DNA from 3 places in the Mycobacterium sp. WMMD1722 genome. Region 3 is predicted to be linked to each of the others. Evidence: riboswitches for the same ligand, from Rfam matches in the RefSeq annotation. Region 3 holds a riboswitch; each other region holds the start of a gene.

Region 1 (7,512 bases), 1.7 Mb from region 3:
GGTTGCGCCGTACTTCTTCGTCAGGCCTTCGAGTGCGATCACACCGACCATGGTGTCAGCTCAGTGTCGCGACGATCATGTCCGCAACCGCCCGCATCCCCGCGGCATTGGGGTGCAGCGGGGCCGGCCGACGTGGCCACGGCACCCCGGGCCGGGTGGTCCAGGGCTGGGCGGACCAAGCGTGATGGTCACCGCTGGCCTGAGCCGCCCGCAGCCATTCGCATCCGGTCGCGGTGGCCGCCGCACCGGTGAGCCGCTCGAGCGTGTCGGCCATCCGCCGGCCCAGCGCGACATCGGCGTCCGACAGCGGCGGAGCGGCGGTGCCGGCCGGCGGGAGCAGCGTCAGATAGTCGACGAAGAGCGCACGTGCCTTCGGGGAGCGTTCGCGCACGGCCCGGCCGACCCGCTGCAGGGAGTCGCCGACCGCCACCAGTGCCCGGTCGCGCGCGGTGCGGTCGAACAGCGCACCCACCGGCGGCAGCAGCCGCGCCACCCGCGGCAGTCCGGCCGCCATCAGCATGGGCACATATCCCACGTCGTTGCCGCCGATGGTGATCGTCACCAGCGCCTCGGTGCCGTCGAGGGCGCCGATCTGCGGCGGCGTCCCGTGCTGCGGATCGTCGAGCAGGTGGGCGGTGGTGGCGCCCGAATACGTGACGTCGACCAACTGCAGACCCAGCCGCTCCGACACCAGGTGCGGATAGTTGCGCGCCGACCGCGCGGCCCGCAGCGGCGCACCGGGTGCCGGCGGCCGGATTCCCGGACCCGCCGCCATCGACGAACCCAACGCGACGTAGCGCCCCGTCACAGCGCCGGACTCGACGCCTGGGCCCAGTAGCGCTTGGGAATCCGTCCGGCGTGCCGGGCCAGATGCCCCGCCGTGACCGCGGCGGCCATCGCCGCGGCCATCGCCGGCGGGTCGGCGGCCCGGGTGACGGCGCTGGCCAGCAACACCGCGTCACATCCGAGCTCCATGGCCAGCGCTGCATCGCTGGCCGTTCCGATCCCGGCGTCGAGGATGACGGGCACCCCGGACGCCTCGACGATCATCTCGATGTGATGCGGGTTGGCGATGCCCAGCCCGGTGCCGATCGGCGAACCCAGCGGCATCACCGCCGCGCAGCCGATGTCCTCGAGCCGGCGCGCCAGCACCGGATCGTCGTTGGTGTACGGCAACACCACGAAACCGTCGTCCACCAGTTGCTCTGCCGCGCGCACCAGCTCGACGGCGTCGGGGAGCAGGGTGCGTTCGTCGGCGATCACCTCCAACTTCACCCAGTCGGTACCCAGCGCCTCGCGGGCCAGCTGCGCGGTGAGCACCGCCTCGGCCGCCCCCCGGCACCCGGCCGTATTGGGCAGCGCCATGATGCCGAGCCGGTCGAGCAGGTCGAGCACACCGGTACCGCCCTCGGCGTCGACCCGGCGCACCGCGACGGTGGTCAACTCGGTGCCCGACGCGACCAGCGCGGCTTCCAGGACGGCGAGGTTCGCCGCGCCGCCGGTGCCGCAGATCAGCCGGGATCCGAAGTCCCGGCCGGCGATGGTCAAGGTGGAATCAGCCACCCTGCACCGCCGTCACGACCTCGACGCGCGCGCCGTCGCGCAGCGGCGTGGCCCATTGGGCCCGCGGCAGCACCGACCAGTCCACGGCCACGGCGATACCCCGGTCCGGGAATCCCATTCGCGCCACCAGCTCGGCGACCGTCGTCGCGTCGTCGATCTCCACGTGTTCGTCGTTCACCGTGACGTTCATCGGACACCCCTCATGTCGTGACTCCCACCGTCTCGGCCAGGTCCGCGGCCACCCGCTGGGCGGTCCAGGGCGCCAGCAGGAATCCGTTGCGGCCGTGTCCGGCGGCCAGCACCGTACGGTCGTCGAGCCGATGGACCAGCGGCAGTCCGTCCGGTGTCATCGGCCGTAGCCCGGCGGCGCATTCGGCGAACTCGTACTCGCTCAGCGCCGGCATCACCGTGCAGGCGTCGTCGAGCAGGTCACGCACCCCGCTGACGGCCGGCGCGGTGTCGCGGCCGTGCTCGTACTGTGTCGCACCGATCACCACACCGTCGCGGCGCGGGACCAGATACACCTGTCTGCCGTGCACCCGCGCGCGAATCACCCGGCGCGGTACCGGCATACACCCGCGCCGCCACCGCAGCCGCAGCACTTCGCCCTTGACCGGCCGAATGGGCAGCCCTGGCCACAGCGCCGGGGCGTCGACCCCGTTGGCGATCACCCGCACGTCGACGTCGTCGACCGCGGACAGATCGGTTACCGCGGGCGCCCACCGCACGCCCAGCCGCTCGCACTGCGCGGCCAATGCGTCGACGAGGGCGCGGTTGTCGACGGCCAGTTCGGTGTCGGCGACGAAGCCGTGCCGGATGCCCTGCGCAAGCAGCGGTTCGATCTCGCGTGCCGCCGAGGTCAGTGTGACGGGGTGGCCCTGCGCGCCCAGCCATTGCCCGACCGTGCGCAGATCCGCGGCGTCGGCGCGGTCCACCGCCACCACCAGGGATTCGCGTGCGGTCACGACCTCGGGCGGGAGGCCGTCGAGGAAGCCGGTGTGCCACAGCCGCAGCGAGTCGAGGCCGAGGCGCAGGAGAGCCTCCTCACCGGGCCAGGCTTCGCTGTGCGGGGCGAGCATTCCGCCGGCCACCCAGGAGGCGCCTCGGTCGTGGCCGCGGTGCACCCGCACCGACCATCCGTCCTGGGCGGCGCGGCGGGCGACGGCCAGCCCGATCACACCGCCGCCGACGACGGCCAGGGTCCGCTCCACAAACACCTCCCTTCGCCGGCATGACCCGGATCAGGTTTGACGGTCAGGGCCGGCTGTCTGGCCCACTCTCAGTCCCGCGTCCCCGGGACTCCCGTGTCGGCGACCCACGGTAGTCGCTAGCGTTCGGATGTGCACGAAGCCGACCGACGCCCCGCGCCAGCGCTCACCGACGCCCGGCTGTATCTGTGCACCGACGCCCGTCGCGACCGCGGCGACCTCGCGGATTTCGCCGACGCCGCCCTGGCCGGCGGGGTCGACGTGATCCAGCTGCGGGACAAGGGGTCGGCCGGCGAGCAGCGGTTCGGACCGCTGGAAGCACGCGCGGAACTCGCTGCGCTGGAGATCCTGGCCGATGCCGCGCACCGGCACGGGGCGCTGCTGGCGGTCAACGACCGCGCCGACATCGCGCTGGCCGGGAACGCCGACGTCCTGCATCTGGGCCAGGACGATCTGCCGCTCGAGGTGGCCCGCGGCATCATCGGCGAGCGGCCGCTGATCGGACGGTCCACCCACGACCTCGACCAGGCCATTGCCGCCGTCACCGAGGACGTCGACTATTTCTGCGTCGGCCCGTGCTGGCCGACGCCCACCAAACCGGGCCGGCGGTCACCGGGGCTGGATCTGGTCCGCGCGGCGGCGGCACTGCAGACCGACAAGCCATGGTTCGCGATCGGCGGGATCGACGAGGAGCGGCTGCCCGAGGTGCTGGCCGCCGGCGCTCGGCGCATCGTGGTGGTCCGGGCCATCACCGCCGCCGACGACCCGGCTGCGGCCGCTAGGCGCCTTCGGACCGCTCTGACCGCCGACCGTTGACCAGCAGCGGAATGGACGCGGTGACGCTGCGCAACCGCTGCCAGCTGGCGGCGAACCCCGGGTGCAGCGGTAGCGAGTCGACCTCGTCCTCCCCCACCCAGCGCAGTTCGGCGCTCTCCCGGTTCGGCACGGTGTCGAGCTGCTCGGCGGCATCGGCGATCACGGTCGTATAGGTCCAGCCGCTGAATTCGGCGGTCACCACGGTGGTGCGCACGGTGAGTCGCTCGGCGGGCAGTCCGGCTTCCTCGTGCGCCTCCCGGACCGCGGCCTGTTCGGGCGTCTCGTGGCTGTCGCGAGCACCGCCCGGCAGCCCCCACGTTCCGCCCTGGTGACTCCACGGGGCCCGGTGTTGCAGCAGAACTGCCGCCGATCCGTCCGGCCGGGGCGCCCGCAGCAGCAGTCCGGCCGCTCCATGACGCCCCCAGAACCGTCCGCCACTTTCGGAGAACACCCAGCCGTCACCGTCCCCACGCACGAATACAGGATATGCGGCGATCCCTCCGACGGCTCTGTCCCGATTCGGCGCGCGGCGTACCGGTAACTCTTAGGATTCTCAGATACGTTGGACGGGTCGGAAAGTTGCCGAATAGATGAGGACCGCACACAGGTGACTGTGGAGTTGGCGCACCCGTCAACCGAGCCGCTGGCGTCCCGGTCCCCGACCACGCCGGCGCATCCTCGCTGGTGGTTTCTCTGGACCACCCCGGGCCGGATCCTGACCATCGGCTTGGTGCTCTCGGCGTTGGCGATCGCCAGCGCCCTGGCCACCTCGACCACGATCGACGATCGTCAGCAGGCGCTGACCACGGTGCTCGACCACACCGAACCGCTGTCGTTCGCGGCCGGGCAGCTCTACACACGGCTCTCGGTGGCCGATGCGGCGGCGGCCACCGCCTTCATCGCCGGCACCGAACCGCGCGACGTCCGGCAACGCTACGAGCAGGCGATCACCGATGCCGCGGTGGCCCTGACCCGGGCCTCGAGTGGTCTGACCGACGAGGACCTGGTGCAGCTGCTCGGCCGGATCAACGCCGAGCTCGCGGTCTACACCGGGCTGGTCGAGACGGCGCGCACCAACAACCGGTCGGGTAACCCGGTGGGTTCGTCGTATCTCTCGGAGGCCTCGTCGCTGATGCAGGCGAAGATCCTGCCGGACGCCCAGCGGCTGTACGAGCAGACCTCGGCGCGGGTGGACGAGGAGACGACCGCCTCGACGCGGATCCCGGCCCCGGTGATCCTGGTGGTGCTCGCCACCCTGCTGTTCGGGCTGTTCGCCAACCGCTGGCTGGCGCGGCGCACCCGGCGTCGGGTGAACGCCGGGTTCGTCGCGGGCGGGCTCGCGGTGCTGATCATGGTGCTCTGGGTCGGCACCGCACTGACCATCTCGACCGCCGACAGCCGCAGCGCCAAGGGCGCCGGCGCGGAGTCACTCAAGACGATCACCACGCTGGCCATCACCGCCCAGCAGGCCCGGGCGGACGAGACCTTGGCGCTGATCCGCCGCGGTGACGAGGATGTGCGCAAGCAGTCCTACTATCAGCGCATCGACGTGATGCAGTCGCAGCTGTCGGACTACCTCGAACGGGACAACGCGATCGACAAGACCGACCTGCTCGCGGCGGAGAAGCTGTTGACCCGGTGGCGGGCCGCCGACGACCGCATCAACGCCTACATCGCGGTCGGTAACTACCAGGCCGCCACCCAGGTGGCGCTCGGAACCGGGGAGGACGATTCGACGCCGGCGTTCGACGAGCTCAACGAGGCACTGAACAAAGGCATCGAGCAGAGTCGTACCCAACTGCGCAGCGACATCCTCAATGCCCGGCGGGTGCTCTCAGGTGCGACGGCGGGTGCGGCGGTGCTCAGTGTGATCGCGGCGATCGCGGTGGCGCTCGGGTTGTGGCCACGATTGAGTGAGTACCGGTGATGAAGCGCCTCGTTGCTCTCCTCGCCGCAGCGACGCTGCTGGCCGGCTGCGCGCAGGCCGGATCGACCGATGCCGCACCCGGTGTGACGCTGGCACCGCCGAGCCCGGCGGGTATGCAGGAGCTGCCGCCGGAGCCGGTTCGGGTGCCGATGCCCGCCAACAACGACTGCAACCGCACCGCCAGCCTCCGTCCGTTCCCCACCCAGGACGAGGCCGATGAGGCCGTCGCCAACATCCGCAACCGCGGCCGGCTCATCGTCGGCCTCGACATCGGCAGCAATCTGTTCTCGTTCCGGGATCCGATCACCGGGGACATCACCGGTTTCGACGTCGATATCGCCGGGGAGATCGCCCGCGACATCTTCGGCAGCCCGGCGCAGGTCGAGTACCGCATCTTGTCGTCGGCCGACCGGATCGCCGCGCTGCGCAACAATCAGGTCGACGTCGTCGTCAAGACCATGACCATCACCTGTGAGCGCAAGAAGCAGGTCGCCTTCTCCACCGTGTACCTCACCGCCAACCAGCGCATCCTGGCCCCGCGCGATTCGGCGATCACGCGGGCCGCCGACCTGTCGGGCAAGCGGGTGTGCGTCGTCAAGGGCACCACGTCGCTGCGGCGCATCCAGCAGATCAGTCCGTCACCGATCATCGTGGCGACGGTGACATGGGCCGACTGTCTGGTGGCGCTGCAGCAGCGGCAGGTCGACGCCGTCAGCACGGACGACGCGATCCTGGCCGGGCTGGTGTCCCAGGATCCCTATCTGCACATCGTCGGACCGAGCCTCAACGAGGAGCCCTACGGCATCGGCGTCAACCTGGAGAACACCGGCCTGGTCCGCTTCGTCAACGGCACCCTGGCGCGCATCCGCCGCGACGGCACCTGGTACGCGCTGTACCGCAAGTGGCTGACGGTCCTGGGTCCGGCGCCGTCGCCACCCGTGGCGAGGTACGTGGACTGATGTCTGACACCGAGGAGGAACCGGGCACCCAGCCCGCGAGCCTCGACGACCTCGAGCTGGATTCGATGTCGACGATGCGGCCGATGGCCACCCAAGCGGTGTACCGCCCGAACTTCGACGATTCGGACAGCATCGGCTTCCACACCGGGGACACCGAACCCCAGGATCACGCGACGACCATCGTGCGCACCCTCTCGCCGGTGCGCCGACTCGGTGGCGGACTGGTCGAGATCCCGCGGGTGCCGGCCAAGGATCCGCTCGAAGCGCTGATGACCAATCCGGTGGTCGCCGAGGCGAAGCGCTTCTGCTGGAACTGCGGACGCCCGGTGGGACGGTCCTCCTCGGACGGCGAAGCGCTGTCGGAGGGCTGGTGCCCGCACTGCGGCAGCCCGTATTCCTTCCTGCCGCAACTCAATCCCGGCGATATGGTCGCCGACCAGTACGAGATCAAGGGGTGCATCGCCCACGGCGGGCTGGGCTGGGTGTACCTGGCGTTCGACCACAATGTCAACGAACGGCCGGTGGTGCTCAAGGGTCTGGTGCATTCGGGCGACGCCGAGGCGCAGGCGATCGCGATGGCTGAGCGCCAGTTCCTGGCCGAGGTCACCCACCCCGGCATCGTCAAGATCTACAACTTCGTCGAGCACGAGGACAAGCACGGCAATCCCGTCGGGTACATCGTCATGGAGTACGTCGGCGGTGCGTCACTCAAACAGGCCAAGGGACACCGGCTTCCGGTCGCCCAGGCCATCGGCTACATGCTGGAGATCCTGCCGGCGCTGGGTTATCTGCACTCGATCGGTCTGACGTACAACGACCTCAAACCCGAGAACATCATGCTGACCGAGGACCAGGTCAAGCTGATCGACCTGGGGGCGGTGTCGACGATCAACTCGTTCGGCTATCTGTACGGCACGCCGGGTTATCAGGCACCCGAGATCGTGCGGACGGGTCCGACGGTGCAGAGCGACATCTACACCGTGGGCCGGACGCTGGCCGCGTTGACACTCGAATTGCGCACGCGCAAGGGCCGTTACGT
Region 2 (7,512 bases), 1.6 Mb from region 3:
CGTCCGGCCCGCTCATTGAGCCAGCCGGCGATCCCGCCGTCGGCCTCGGACCGCCGCTCGGCCATCTTTTCGCGCGACTGTTCGGCGTGGCGCTGCGCTTGGCGGCGGACGGCGGCGGGACGGGAATCTGCAGTCGGCATGCGCGGGCGGATACCCCCGATGTGGGCGCGGTCACACCCGCGGTCGCTGAGAGGTCGCTGTGGGTCAGCGCGACTCGGCGTACCGGCCCGGGTTGAACAGCGAGGCGGCCGCCCCGATCAGCATCATCACCGCCGCGGCGATGAACACCACCATCAGACCGGAGTGGAACGGGCCGGTGATCAGATCGGGGAAGAACGTCTTACCGGTCAGCACGTCGGCGTTGACCCCCGGCTGCGCAAGTGCGTGGTAGGGCTCGAGCAGCTCGGCGATCGGGTTGTAGCCGAGGAACGCCGCGAACAGGCTGCCGACCGGCGGCAGGCCCGCGACGTCGGCGGCCACCGACGACGACACGCCCTGGGCCTGCAGTCCGCTGCTCAACGTCGCGGGCAGCGAATGCGCCAACCCGACGATCATCAGCGAGAAGAAGATGCCGATCGACAGCGAAGAGCCGGCGTTGAAGAACGTGGCCCGCACACCCGAGGCGGCGCCGCGTTCGGCGGCGGGCACGCTCGACATGATCGCCGCGGTGTTGGGGGCGGTGAAGATGCCGCCGCCGAGTCCGTTGAGGAAGACCAGCAGCGCGAACAGCCAGTAGTCGAAGTTGACCGGGATCATCACCAGCGCCACGAACGTCACCGCCATCAGCAGCATGCCGCCCACCGTGAACGGGCGCGCGCCGAACCGGTCGGACAGCGAACCGGCGAGCGGACCGGCGACCAGGAAGCCGGCCGTCATCGGCAGCATGTAGATGCCGGCCCACAGCGGGGTGGACTCGAAGCTGAACCCGTGCAACGGCAGCCAGATGCCCTGCAGCCAGATGATGAGCATGAACTGCAGGCCACCCCGGCCGACCGAGGACATCAACCCGGCGAGGTTACCCATGCCGAACGACGCCGAGCGGAACAGCCGGATGTTGACCATCGGTGCGGTGACCCGCAATTCGATGACGCAGAACGCGACCAGCAGCGCCACGCCGAAGCCAATGGCGCCGAGCACCATCGGATTGGTCCAGCCGGTGGTGGAGTCACCGTAGGGCTGGATGCCGTAGGTGATGCCGATGAGCAACACGGTCAGCCCGACGCCGAAGGTCAGCGTGCCCGCCCAGTCGATACGGCCCGGGGTGCGCACCCCGAGTTCGCGCAGCGAGCGATAGCTCCAGATGGTGCCCAGGATGCCGATCGGCACACCGACCCAGAAGATCGCCTTCCAGTTCCACTCGGACAGGAAGCCGCCGATGAGCAGGCCCAGGAAGGACCCGGTGACGGCGGCCACCATGTTCACCCCCAGCGCCATACCGCGCTGGTTGGCGGGGAACGCGTCGGTCAGGATCGCCGAGGACGAGGCCATCAGCATTGCCCCGCCGACGCCCTGCAGGACCCGCCAGGCGATCAGCCACACCGCGCCGCCACCGAGGTGGAACGGGTCGAAGGACAGCGCGATCGCGGCGACGGTGAACACGACGAAGCCCGCGTTGTAGATGCGCACCCGGCCGAACATGTCGCCGAGGCGTCCGACGGGTACCACCAGGACCGCGGTCACGACGAGGTAGCCCATCAGCATCCAGAGCAGATAGCTGACGTTGCCCGGGGCCAGCGGGTTGAGCCCGATGCCGCGGAAGATCGCCGGCAGCGAGATCAGCACGATCGAGGCGTTGATGGTGGCCAGCAGGGTGCCCAAGGTGGTGTTGGACAGGACGATCCACTTGTAGAAGGGGTGGTCGTGGTCCATCTGGATGCGGCGGCGCGACGTCTCCGTCACCGCGGTCTTGGCGTCGGCCACCACCGGTGCCGCGGTCGAATCGAGTTCAGTCGTCATCAGCGTTCTCTTCGTGTCGGAGCAAGTGGGCGCAACACTGCGCAAGCGGTAATACACATATATTAGCTATATAAAACATTGCGGCCAAACTCGTCGCGGTTTCCCCTCGCTCCCGCCGGCCGGCTGCGCTACGTTGGTCACCGCTGGGACACCAGCACCCATCACGCGGGAGCGCGCACCGAGCGCGCTGAGAGGACAGCTGGGGCTGTCGACCGTACGAACCTGACCGGGTAATGCCGGCGTAGGGAGACATTCATGAGTGAAGTTCTGTCGTTGTCCGCGTCCGCCTCGGGCGACCAGGCGCCGGCCACCGTCACCACCGGCCCCATCACCGGGAGCACCAAGGTCTACCGCGACGTCGACGGCATGCGCGTGCCGTTCCGCCGGGTGCACCTGACCAACGGTGAGCACCTCGACCTGTACGACACCTCCGGGCCGTACACCGACGACGCCGCGGTGATCGACCTGCGGGCCGGCCTGCCGGCACGCCCCGGCATCGTCGCAGACCGGGGCACCCAGTCGCAGCGGGCCCGCGCCGGCGAGATCACCGCCGAGATGTCGTTCATCGCCGCACGCGAAGGGGTGCCGGCCGAACTGGTGCGCGACGAGGTGGCCCGCGGTCGCGCGGTCATCCCGGCCAACCACCATCATCCCGAAAGCGAACCGATGATCATCGGCAAGGCGTTCGGCGTGAAAGTCAATGCGAACATCGGCAATTCGGCGGTGCGCTCGTCGATCGCCGAGGAGGTCGACAAGATGGTGTGGGCGACCCGCTGGGGCGCCGACACCATCATGGATCTGTCCACCGGTCGCGACATCCACCTCACCCGGGAGTGGCTGCTGCGCAATTCACCGGTACCGGTCGGCACCGTCCCGATCTATCAGGCGCTCGAGAAGGTCAACGGCGAGCCGACCCGGCTGAGCTGGGAGGTCTACCGCGACACCGTGATCGAGCAGTGTGAACAGGGCGTGGACTACATGACCGTGCACGCCGGGGTGCTGCTGCGCTACATCCCGATGACCGCGCGCCGGATCACCGGCATCGTCAGCCGCGGCGGCTCGATCATGGCTGCCTGGATGCTGGCCCGGCACCGGGAATCCTTCCTCTACGAGCACTTCGCCGACCTCTGCGAGATCCTGGCCCGCTACGACGTCACGTTCTCCCTCGGCGACGGCCTGCGGCCGGGTTCGATCGCCGACGCCAACGACGAGGCGCAGTTCGCCGAGCTGCGCACGTTGGGCGAGCTGACCGCGGTCGCGAAAGCCCATGGCGTGCAGGTGATGATCGAAGGCCCCGGGCATGTGCCGATGCACAAGATCGTGGAAAACGTGCGTCTCGAGGAGGAGGTGTGCCAGGAGGCGCCGTTCTACACCCTCGGCCCGCTGACCACCGACATCGCACCGGCCTATGACCACATCACCTCGGCGATCGGCGCGGCGATCATCGCGCAGGCCGGCACGGCCATGCTGTGCTACGTGACCCCCAAGGAACACCTCGGTCTGCCCGACCGCCAGGACGTCAAGGACGGCGTGATCGCCTACCGGATCGCCGCGCACGCCGCGGATCTGGCCAAGGGGCACCCCCTCGCCCAGCAGCGTGACGACGCACTGTCGAAGGCGCGCTTCGAGTTCCGCTGGCACGACCAGTTCGCGCTGTCGCTCGACCCGGATACCGCGCGGGCGTTCCACGATGAGACGCTGCCCGCCGAACCGGCGAAAACCGCGCACTTCTGCTCGATGTGCGGGCCGAAATTCTGCTCGATGCGGATCACCGCCGACATCCGGGCGGCCTACGGCGACGAGATCGAGAAGGGTATGGCGGACAAGTCCCGGGAGTTCGCCGAACGCGGCAACCGCGTGTATCTACCCTTGGACTCGTGAACTTCCTGCCGCTCAGCCCGCCCGGCCAGACTCCCGTGCGGGTGATGACCATCGCCGGATCGGATTCCGGCGGGGGTGCCGGCATCCAGGCCGATATGCGCACCTTCGCCCTGCTCGGGGTGCACAGCGCCGTCACCGTCACCGCGGTGACCGTGCAGAACTCCTTGGGCGTGCGGGATTTCCACGAGATCCCGCTCGACGTCATCGCCGGCCAGATCGACGCCGTGGTGACCGACATCGGGGTGCAGGCGGCCAAGACCGGCATGCTGGCGTCCTCGGCGATCATCGACACCATCGCGGGCACCTGGCGCGACCTGGGCCAGGCCGGCACCACTCCCCTGGTGGTGGACCCGGTGTGCGCCTCGATGCACGGTGACCCGCTGCTGCACCCCAGCGCCCTGGACACCCTGCGCAACGAACTCTTCCCCCTGGCCACCCTGGTGACGCCGAATCTCGACGAGGTCCGGCTGCTCGTCGGCATCGACGTGGTCGACGAGCGCACCCAGCGCGACGCGGCCAAGGCGCTACACGCGCTGGGTCCGCAGTGGGCGCTGGTCAAAGGCGGGCACCTCCGGTCGTCGGCGCAGAGTCCCGACCTGCTGTACGACGGGGAGAATTTCCACGAGTTCGTTGCGCCCCGGGTGGACACCCCGCACGATCACGGCGCCGGCGACACGCTCGGCGCGGCAGCCGCCTGCGCGCTCGGGCACGGGTTCTCGGTGCCCGACGCGGTGGCATTCGGCAAGACGTGGGTGACCGAGAGCCTGCGCTGGGCCTACCCGCTGGGCGACGGGCACGGCCCGGTGTCGGTGCTGTGGCGCCTCGGCCATCCGTGACCCGCACCGAGATACCGGAGATCGCCGGGGTGGCCCACCACCCCGACGGTGTCCCGACCGGCACGGTGGCGCTGACCCATGGGGCCGGCGGCAGCCGCGAGGCGCCGCTGCTGGAACGGCTCTGCGACGAGTGGGCCCGGCGCGGGTGGCTGGCGGTCCGTTACAACCTGCCCTACCGGCGGCGCCGACCCAAGGGGCCGCCGTCGGGCTCCGCGGTCGCCGACCGGGCCGGCGTGGCCGAGGCGGTGGCGGTGGCGCGCGCCCTGACCGGCGGGCCGGTGATCGCCGGCGGGCATTCCTACGGCGGCCGGATGACCTCCATGGCCGTGGCCGAAGACGCTGTCGGTGTCGATGTCCTGACGCTGTTCTCCTACCCGCTGCACCCGCCGGGCAAGCCGGACCGGCTGCGCACCGAGCATCTGCCGCGCATCGCGGTCCCGACGGTGTTCACCCACGGCAGCTCCGACCCGTTCGGCGGTATCGACGAAATATCGGCGGCCGCCGCCCTCATCGCCGCACCGACCACCGTCGTCGACGTCCCCGGAGCCCGCCACGACCTGGCCTCCCGCACGATGGACGTTCCGGCGCTGGCCGTCGACGCCGCGCTGCGCCTGCTGCGCTGACGGGCCGGCGTCGCCAAGATCACCAGCGGCTATCGTTCTGGCATGACGACGCCCCCGGCCCCGCCACCGCCTCCCGGCCAGCCGCCGTACGGGCAACCCCCACACCAGCAACCCCCCTACGGCCAATACGGGCAATACGGGCAGCCGCCGAACTACGGTCAGCAGCCGCACTATCCACCGCCGCCGCCCCAGCCGTACGCGGGCCCACCGCCGATGCAGCCGCCGAAGAAGAACCGGCTCTGGCTGATCCTCGGCATCGTCGCCGCGCTGCTGATCCTGGCCATCGCGGCCGTGGTCGTCATCGTGTTCGTCGTGGTGGGCAGCGGCACCAAGACCGCCACCGATGTCGGGGTGGGCGACTGCCTGGCCGAGATCCCCGACAGCGCCCGGGTACTGACGGTGAAGACCGTCGATTGCGCCGAGACCCACGCCGGCGAGGTGTTCGCGGTGCTGAACATGCCCGACGGGGACTATCCCGGCGACGCCGCGGTCGAGGAGTATTCGAACCGGTGCGGACCCGCGCTGGCGACGTACTCCCCCGAAGCCATGACCGACGACAGCGTGAAGCTCTACGTCCTCTATCCCACCGAACAGACGTGGGGGCAGGGCGACCGCGCAGTGACGTGTGTCGCCACGCTGGATCCGCCGCGGACCGGATCACTGAAGGGCTGACGGATACCGGGATCCACCCGGTACTTCCGGTACCGTTGTCGGTCATGACTTCGGAGCAGTTCGACGCGGTCATCGTGGGCGCCGGATTCGCCGGAATCGGAGCCGCGATCCAGCTCAAACGGCTGGGAATGACCGATTTCGTGATCCTCGACCGCGAGGACGACCTGGGCGGCACGTGGTATGTCAACCACTATCCCGGCCTGGCCGTCGACGTCCCCACCACGACCTACAGCTACTACTTCGAACCCAACCCGAACTGGTCGCGGCTGTTCTCCACCGGCAACGAGATCAAGCAGTACGCCGACGACGTCGCCGACAAGTACGACGTGCGCCGCCACATCCGGTTCAACACCACGGTCGAGGGTGCCCGCTGGGACGAGGACACCAAGCTGTGGCGGGTGGCGGTGGCCGGGGGCGAGACGCTGAGTGCGCGCTATCTGTTCACCGCCACCGGCTTCCTGTCCCAGCCGCACGTGCCCGACATCCCCGGCATCACCGGATTCGAGGGCAAGGTCATCCACACCACCGATTGGGACGACAGCTTCGACCCAGCCGGACGCCGGGTCGCGATCATCGGCACCGGCGCCACCGCGGTACAGCTGATCCCCGAGTTGGCCAAGTCCGCCGCCGACCTCACGGTGTACCAGCGCACCGCGATCTGGGTGGTGCCCAAGATCGACTTCCGGTTCTCCGAGCGCGCCAAGCGGCTGTTCGCCCGGGTGCCGTTCACCCAGCGGGCGATCCGCGCGGTCACCGATGCCATCTACGAGTTCATGGTGTGGATCGGCATCCTGCACTACCGCGGCAGCCGCGGCCGCGGCAACATCGCCGCCTCCGACCTGGCGAAGATGCACCGGTTCGTCACCATCCGGGACCGGGAACTGCGCCGAAAACTGACCCCGGACTACGACTTCGGCTGCAAGCGGCCGACATTCTCCAACAGCTACTACCGCACGTTCACCAAACCGCATGTGCATCTGCAGGCCGACGGCATCGACCACATCGAGGCCGACGGTATCGTCAACGCCGACGGCACCAAGACCGTCATCGACACCTTGGTTCTCGCCACTGGATTCGACCTGTGGGAAGCCAACTTCCCGGCCATCGAGGTGATCGGCCGCGACGGCCGCAATCTCGGGAAATGGTGGCGGGATACGCGTTTTCAGGCATATCAGGGCGTCACGGTGCCGCAGTTCCCGAACTACATGAGCCTGGCCAGTCCGTACGCGTTCCTGGGGTTGAACTTCTTCAACACCATGGAATACCAGATGCGGCACATGGATCGGCTGTTCGGCGAGCTCAAGCGGCGCGGCGCCACCACCTTCGAGGTGACCGAGGACGCGAACTCCCGATATCTGGACCGGATGACCGAATTGCTCGGCGAGTCGCTGTTCACCAACGGCAACTGTGCCAGCGCACGGTCCTACTATTTCAACCCCAGCGGGGAGGCGACCCTGCTGCGGCCGATGAGCACCAAGGCCGCGGTGCGCGAGGCGTCCGAGTACCCGCTGTCGGACTACCACATCGCCTAGGTCCCGAGGAAC
Region 3 (7,512 bases):
CGCCTGGCGCACCGCAATCTGGAGACACTGGTGGCCGCGACGCTGGAGTCGACGCTGCTGGACGTGGAGGGACTGGGGGAGGAGGCGGAGCCGGCCTACGAGGTGCTCGACGATCTGGCCGCCCGCGCCCAGCGTGCCTACGCCGAATTGGTCCACGAGACACCGGGTTTCGTCGACTACTTCAAGGCGTCCACCCCGGTCAGCGAGATCGGGGCGCTCAACATCGGCAGCCGGCCGGCGTCGCGTAAGCCGACGACGCAGATCTCCGATCTGCGGGCGATCCCGTGGGTGCTGGCGTGGAGCCAGTCGCGGGTGATGCTGCCCGGGTGGTACGGCACCGGCAGCGCCTTCGAGCAGTACATCGCTGATGGGGAAGCCGACGACGAGTCGCGGCTGGAGACGCTGCGCGACCTCTACCGGCGGTGGCCGTTCTTCCGCACCGTGTTGTCGAATATGGCGCAGGTGATGGCGAAGTCGGATCTCGGTCTCGCGGCGCGCTATTCGGAGCTGGTCTCCGATGAAGCTCTGCGGGCACGGGTGTTCGACAAGATCACCGAGGAGCATGCGCGCACGTTGCGCATGCACCGCCTGATCACCGGACAGGACGATCTGCTGGCCGACAATCCGTCGCTGGCCCGTTCGGTGTTCAACCGTTTCCCGTATCTGGAGCCGCTCAACCACCTGCAGGTGGAGTTGCTGCGGCGTTACCGGGCGGGCGACGAGGACGAACTGGTGCAGCGGGGCATCCTGCTGACCATGAGCGGGCTGGCGACCGCGCTGCGCAACAGCGGTTAACCGGCCACGACGACGTCGGCGAGTTCGCGTGGCCGGTGGCGGGCGATGAAGGCGTCCTCCTGGGCGGCCCACCGGTCCCAGTGCGGCCGGTAGGTGTCGCCGTCACGCTCGAGTGCCCGCCGTTTGCGGTCGGCGTCGGGGGTCTGCACCCAGATGCCGAAGTCCGCCAGCGCGCGGTTGGCGGCGGTCAGCGTGCCGACACCCTCGACGATCAGCCGACCACCGGGCTCGACGGTGTGCACCCCGGCCGGCGCCGCGCGGTCCCAATCCCACTGCCGCCACCGTCCGGGACGCCCGCCGGCCCGGGGCACGAGCAATTCGGTGCGGATGTGCTCGGCCGCCCAGGCCAGGCCGTCCCAGCCTGGGTAGATGTCGTCCAGTCGCACGATCACCGCGGCAGCCCAGCTCGCGGCCAGGCGGTCGGCCAGCATCGACTTACCCGCCCCCGACCGTCCGTCGATGAGCACGGTCTGCGCGCCCGACTCGGTCAACCGGCGCACCAGGTCATCGAGCACCGATGAAACTCCAGTGTCCGGTGCCGACCGACACCGTGATCGCGACGGCGGTGATCGCAAATCCGGCGCCGATCAGGGTCGCGTCGCGCCAGCCGAGGACCGACGGCCGCGCCCACGTGCGGGTGGCATGGGCGCCGAAGCCGCGGGCCTCCATGGTGGTGGCGAGCATCGATCCACGCCGCACCGCGAGCACCAGCAGCGCGAATGCCTGGCCGGCCGCCCGGCGGATCCGGGCGTGGTCGGAAACCCCCCGCGCTCGGCGGGCGTAGCCGAGGTGGGCCCAATCCTGCCGCAGCAGGCCGACCAGCCGCAGCCCGGCCAGCGCGCCGACGACGAACCGGGCAGGCAGCCGCAGGATCTGGGCGAGGCCGTCGGCCAGCTCGGTCGGATCGGTGTCGATGAACAGCGCCACGGACGGCAGCGCGATGGCCAGCACCCGCACGAAGGTGTCCAGCGCCAGGGAGATCGAACCGTCGCTGACGGTGATGAGCAGGAAGTGCCAGTGCACCGCGCCGCTCGTCTGCCCGTAGAGCAGGATGGTCAGCGCGGTCAGCGCGGCGGCCGATACCAGCAGGGCGCCGCGAAACAGCAATGGCCGCAACGGAACCCGGATGGCAACCAGCAGCACCAGCTCCAGCGCCAGCGCGGTCAACGCCGACACCCAGTCCAGGCTGAGCGCCAGGCCGACGGCGATCACCAGCGCGGTCGCGAGCCTGGCGACCGGGTTGAGCGTCACCGGCTGAGCTCCGCGGCGCGTTCGGGATGCCACGCCGGCAGGTCGATGCGCCGGTCGGCCAGCACCGCGACGAAGTCGAGATCGTGGGTCACCGCCACCACCGCCGCACCCCCGTCGGTCAGCTCGGCGAGCAGCGTCGCCAGCTGCGCCCATGTGGTGCGGTCCTGACCGAAGGTCGGCTCGTCGAGGACGATCACCGCGGGCTGGGTGGCCAGCACGGTCGCGACCGACAAACGGCGCTTCTCGCCGCCGGACAGCGTGTACGGGTTCATCTCGGCGAGTTGGCTCAGCCCGAGGCGTTCCAGCAGCGTGTCCACGGTCGCCGCGACGGCGGCGCGGTCGTGGCCGAGGGCGCGCGGGCCCAGCGCCAGCTCGTCGTACACCGTGGCGGTGAGGAACTGGTGCTCCGGATTCTGGAAGACGCTGCCGATCCGGGTCAGCAGTTCACGCGAGCGCCACCGGACCGGTTCCAGCCGGCGCGTCGAGTGGGCGAACGACGCCGCGGCGGTGAACCGGCCGCCGCGTGGAGGCAGCAGCCCGCCCAGGGTGAGCGCGAGGGTGGTCTTACCCGCGCCGTTGGGCCCGGTGACGGCGGTGGCGGTGGCGGCGCGCAGCTCCAGGTCCATGCCGGCGTCCAGACACGGCCCCGAGCGATGGCCCAGGGCCAGATCGGCGGCGATGAGCAGCGATTCGCCGGGCGGGCGGCGGTGCCGGCGCAGCGCCGGCGGCAGCTCGCCGGGCACCCAGACACCCGCCGCGGTGAGGCGGTCGCGCTGCGCCGCGATCGTCGCTTCGGCCGGGCCGTCGGCCACGACGTGCCCGTCGGCGCCCCACACGATGACCCGGTCGACGACCGGCAGCCAGACCGCGGTCCGGTGCTCGACGACGATCAGCGTCGAACCGGTCGCCTCGGCGGCGGCGGCCACCGCATCCCGCACTTCGACGACCCCGGCGGGATCGAGGTTCGCGGTCGGTTCGTCGAGGAGGATCAGCCCGGGATTCATCGCCAGCACACCGGCCAGCGCAAGCCGCTGCTGCTGGCCACCGGACAGCTGCGCGGTGTCGTGGGTCAAGGGCAGGTCCAGGCCGACGGCGTTCAGCGCGCGGCGGGCCCGCGGCCAGATCTGCTCGCGCGGGACCCGGTGGTTCTCCATACCGAATGCGACGTCGTCACCGACGCGGGACAGGATGACCTGCGCGTCGGGGTTCTGCAGCACCATCCCGATCCGGGAGCGCTGCTCCTGGGGCGGTCGCCCGTCGACGGTGAGCAGGCCCGCCTGGTCCCCGTCCTCGCTGCCTCCGAGCAGCCCGGCGACCCCCTGCAGCACCGTCGACTTGCCCGATCCGCTGGGTCCGAGCAGCAGCACCCGTTCCCCGGGCTGCACGGTCAGGTCGAGGTCGCGCACCGCCCACCGCGTCCGGCCGGCGTGGCGCCAGCCCCACCCGCGGGCGGTGACGGCGGCCCCGCCGCTCGGCACCGGTGTGGTCATCTCGCGGCGTCGCGGCGTTGCCCCATCCGGCCCGACTCGAAACGCGACAGCGCCCCGGTGCCGGCCAGGGCCTTGACGACGAACCAGGACAACGCTCCCGCGACGACCATTCCGGAGAGCACTCCGGCGACGGTGTAGGCCAGGGCGAACGGAGTGCCCGACCCCGGATACCAGAGGATCAGGTCGTTGACCGCCATCGCCACCCCCGCGGTGCCGCCGGCGAGTACCGCCACCGGCAGGGTGAACCGGCGGTACAGGAACAGCGCGAAGACCAGTTCGGCGGCCAGGCCCTGGACCAGCCCGGATTCCAGGGTCAACAGACCCCACTGGTTACCGACCAGGGCGGAGACGGTGGCGGCGACGAGCTCACCGTAGAGGGCGGCGCCCGGTTTGCGGATCACCAGGCCGACCAGCACGCCGGCGAACAGCCAACCCCCGCCCAGGAGCGCCTGCAGGCCCGGCACGGCCGCGGCCAGCGGTGCGCCGAGCGGGTTGGACGCGATGTTCCACAGCACGAAGACCAGCCCGGAGGCCACCGCGAGCACGCTGGCCACGACGATGTCGATGACGCGCCAGCGCCGGGGCGCCGCCGTGCCGACGGCCGAACGGGATTCCATGGACATTCGTCTCCCTACGCCGGCATTACCCGGTCAGGTTCGTACGGTCGACGGCCGGTCAGCCGTCCTCTCAGCGCACTCGGTGTGCGCTCCCGCGTGGTTCTAGTCCCTCAAGCTAGTGCACGTCGTCACGGTCGGCCAAGGCGCGGTGCGACAACACGTCGGCGCGCAGGGGCAAGCCGCGGCGCCCCGTGCGCGCAATCGTGAATCCAGAGGTCGAAAACCGATTCTGGACAACCCGATTCATGCCACGCACACGGAGGAAACCATGCCCACTTCCGACCACCTGGACCACGATCGATCGCGGATCGATCGCGAGCACTACGACGTCGTCGTGATCGGGGCGGGGTCCGCGGGTTGCGTCCTGGCCGCCCGATTGTCCGAGGATCCGGCGGTGCGGGTACTGCTGCTCGAGTCCGGCCCCGCGGACACCAGATCGGAGATCGCGGCGCCAACCGCCTGGCCGGCGTTGTGGGGCACCGAGGTCGACCATGCCTACGAGACGGTGGCCCAGCCCGGGACGGCGGGCCGGCCCCACCGTTGGCCCCGCGGGCGCACGCTCGGTGGCAGCAGCAGCATCAACGCGATGATCTTCCTGCGCGGCACTCCCGCCGACTTCGACGGTTGGGCGAAGTTCGGATGCGTCGGCTGGGATTACGCCTCCGTGCTGCCCTACTTCCGGCGCATGGAGGCGGTCACCGGCGCAGACGCCGCGTATCGCGGCACCGACGGTCCGCTGGCTCCCGCGCCCGCGCGGGCCGAGAACGCCAATCCGTTGTCGGCTGTGTTCCTTGAGGGTGCCGCGGCAACGGGCCATTCCCTCACCGCGGACTTCAACGGACGCTGTGCAGAAGGTGCGGGCTGGCACGATCTGACCATCACCGGCGGATTGCGTCAGAGCACCGCCGCGGCGTATCTGCATCCGGTGCGGCACAGGCCCAACCTCGTGGTGTCCACCGATTCACATGCGCATCGGCTGATCTTCGACGGCACCCGCTGTGTGGGCGTCGCCTACCGCTGCGGCGATCGCGTGCGCACGGCATATGCTGCGCTGGAAGTGGTCCTCAGCGCGGGCGCGGTGGACTCACCGCGGCTGCTCCTGCTGTCCGGGATCGGGCCGGCGGCCGACCTGGCGGCCGCCGGTGTCCCGGTGATTCTCGATTCGCCCGGGGTGGGGCGCAATCTCCACGATCACCCGTTGTGCGGCGTCGTCTACGAGGCGACGCAGCCGATTCCCGCCGGCCGCAACAATCACGGTGAGACATCCCTGCTGTGGCGCAGTGACGACTCGCTCGACGGGCCGGATATGCAGATCGTGTTCATCCACATCCCCTTCCATCCGCCGCACCTGGCCGCCCCGGACAACGGATACACGTTCGGCGTCTGCACGGTGCCCGACTCCCGGGGATCGATCCGGATCGTGGATGCGCATCCGGACACGCCGCCGCTGATCGATCCGAACTATCTGGGCGAAGAGTCGGATGTGCGGCGGATGTTGCACGGCGTCGACGTAGCTCGCCAGATCGCGGCGAGCGAGCCGTTCGCCCCGTGGCGGGCTCGCGAAGTCCTGCCCGGAACAGATGTCACGAGCGAAAACGCCCTGCGCAGCTATCTCGCCCAGGCCACCGGGACGTACTACCACCCGGTGGGTACCTGCGCGATGGGCACCGGAGTGGAGGCGGTCGTCGACGTCGACCTGCTGGTCCGCGGCGTGACCGGTCTGCGCGTGGCGGATGCGTCGATCATGCCGAAGATCGTCTCGGTGAACCCCGGCGCGACGACGGTAATGATCGGGGAGAAGGCGGCCGACCTGATCCGGACGCAGCACGCCTGAGCGGAACTCATCTCGGTACCGCCACCTGGCGGTACCGAGATGGCGCCATCCCGTACCGCAGGCGGAAGGTCTTCGACAGCCAGGACGCATCTGTCACGCACCATTTCGCGGCGACCGCTGAGATCGACTGTCCGACGAGCTCGGGATCGATCAGATCGCGGCGGATGGCTTCGAGGCGGAGGTCCCGAATCGTCCCCGCCACGCCGTGCGGCTCCGTCTCGAACAACCGCTGAAGGGTGCGCGTCGACACGTGATGTGCGCGCGCCAGTGTGCTGGTCGACAGCGCGGGATCGGACAACCGTTCCCGGATCGAGTCCAGCACCTCGGCGCGCTGCACAAGTTCCGTGACGCGGCAAGGGGATTCGCCGGCGTCGGCCAGGGTGGCGGACAGCAGCGCCGCCAGCGCCAGACCCAGCCGATGCGCCGCACTCGGTGACGTGTCGACCACACCGGCCACCTCGCCGAGGACGGCGCGCAACGCACGACCGACTCCATCGGTGTCGTGCACCTGCTGCGACGCATGTGCCAGGCGTCCACCGGGCAGCGCGAGGGCAGCGCGCGGAAGGGTCAGAACGACGCAGCGCCACTGGGCGGACGGCAGCGTCAGCTGATAGGGACGCGACGCGTCATAGACGGCGAACTGGTCCGGCTCCACGACGAGATGCCGTCCGGCCTGACTGAACCGACCTTCGCCGTGCGTCATCATGGTCACCTTGACGACCCCGGACGGCAGCGCGCGCACGTCACCCGCAGTGCTGGTGACGCGCTGCGCGCTGCCGGTCAAGAAGAACACGTCTACGGATCCGAGCCGGGTCTGCTCCAGAACTCCGGTGGCGCATGATCTCCCGATCGCGTGGCTGCGCAGGCCGCGGAAGCGGCGATGCAGGATCTCGTCCCATGCCGGCCGCTTGAGCCTCGACTCGGCCACACCGTCCTCCTCGGCACCCTGCATCCGCCCAACTCGAACGCTACGTGCGTTCGCTGCACGCAGGCTGGGAGCGAACTGTGCGATCAGGGGATGACGTCGCGCCGGGATCTCAGGCGATCCAGCGGATGGTCGGGTTAGAGGCCGATCGTGCGGCGCATCGCGTTGACTCCGCCGCGGAGCGCATTCTCTGTCGCGGCCAGCGGTCCGAGGACTGCCTCACCCATGCCGACGAGACGTTCGACGCGCGACACGATGCCCTCCATGCGGTCGACCACGGCGATGAGACGCGGCGCGAGCGCATCGATCTGGTTGATGGTGGCGTTGAAGCGCTCGAGGGTGTGGTCGAGGTTGCGCGTCGAGTTGTTGAGGTCGTCGAGCGTCTCACTGAGCCCGTCGAGGATGGTGTCCACCTGCTCGACGGTGACGTCGGCGTTCAGCGCCGCCTGCGCAAGCTTCCTGATGCGCTCCGGACCCGTGCGGACAGGTCTGCCCCCTTTGTCTGCCACCGGGTCAGTATGACCGGCGCGGCTCAGAAAGGTGGGGGATCGCCCCCGTGGTCGGGCTGGGCCCTGACCCGGCGTCGGCTGTGCTCTTGGC

What was found. Region 3 has a riboswitch for thiamine pyrophosphate ahead of ACN27E_RS06560 (ECF transporter S component). Riboswitches for the same ligand answer to the same signal wherever they lie in the genome.
Region 1: linked by a shared signal. The riboswitch ahead of thiO (glycine oxidase ThiO) and the one ahead of ACN27E_RS06560 (ECF transporter S component) in region 3 are both predicted to bind thiamine pyrophosphate.
Region 2: linked by a shared signal. The riboswitch ahead of thiC (phosphomethylpyrimidine synthase ThiC) and the one ahead of ACN27E_RS06560 (ECF transporter S component) in region 3 are both predicted to bind thiamine pyrophosphate.

Annotation. Positions count from the first base shown of each region.
Region 1 is NZ_CP186056.1:3,067,299-3,074,810, forward strand. It holds gene ACN27E_RS14760 (ABC transporter ATP-binding protein) at 1-42, opposite strand, end outside; gene ACN27E_RS14765 (SGNH/GDSL hydrolase family protein) at 56-808, opposite strand; gene ACN27E_RS14770 (thiazole synthase) at 805-1,563, opposite strand; gene thiS (sulfur carrier protein ThiS) at 1,556-1,753, opposite strand; gene thiO (glycine oxidase ThiO) at 1,764-2,774, opposite strand; TPP riboswitch at 2,765-2,879, opposite strand; gene thiE (thiamine phosphate synthase) at 2,904-3,587, shown strand; gene ACN27E_RS14790 (NUDIX hydrolase) at 3,550-4,062, opposite strand; gene glnX (protein kinase G-activating protein GlnX) at 4,195-5,514, shown strand; gene ACN27E_RS14800 (glutamate ABC transporter substrate-binding protein) at 5,514-6,473, shown strand; gene ACN27E_RS14805 (serine/threonine-protein kinase PknG) at 6,473-7,512, shown strand, end outside.
Region 2 is NZ_CP186056.1:3,051,110-3,058,621, forward strand. It holds gene ACN27E_RS14690 (lysophospholipid acyltransferase family protein) at 1-140, opposite strand, end outside; gene ACN27E_RS14695 (MFS transporter) at 205-1,956, opposite strand; TPP riboswitch at 2,112-2,221, shown strand; gene thiC (phosphomethylpyrimidine synthase ThiC) at 2,212-3,837, shown strand; gene thiD (bifunctional hydroxymethylpyrimidine kinase/phosphomethylpyrimidine kinase) at 3,834-4,673, shown strand; gene ACN27E_RS14710 (alpha/beta family hydrolase) at 4,670-5,296, shown strand; gene ACN27E_RS14715 (septum formation family protein) at 5,339-5,968, shown strand; gene ACN27E_RS14720 (flavin-containing monooxygenase) at 6,013-7,500, shown strand.
Region 3 is NZ_CP186056.1:1,414,203-1,421,714, reverse strand. It holds gene ppc (phosphoenolpyruvate carboxylase) at 1-795, shown strand, start outside; gene ACN27E_RS06575 (hypothetical protein) at 792-1,310, opposite strand; gene ACN27E_RS06570 (energy-coupling factor transporter transmembrane component T family protein) at 1,300-2,046, opposite strand; gene ACN27E_RS06565 (ABC transporter ATP-binding protein) at 2,043-3,536, opposite strand; gene ACN27E_RS06560 (ECF transporter S component) at 3,533-4,159, opposite strand; TPP riboswitch at 4,148-4,259, opposite strand; gene ACN27E_RS06555 (GMC family oxidoreductase) at 4,422-5,987, shown strand; gene ACN27E_RS06550 (helix-turn-helix domain-containing protein) at 5,995-6,939, opposite strand; gene ACN27E_RS06545 (ATPase) at 7,050-7,421, opposite strand; gene ACN27E_RS06540 (HNH endonuclease signature motif containing protein) at 7,445-7,512, opposite strand, start outside.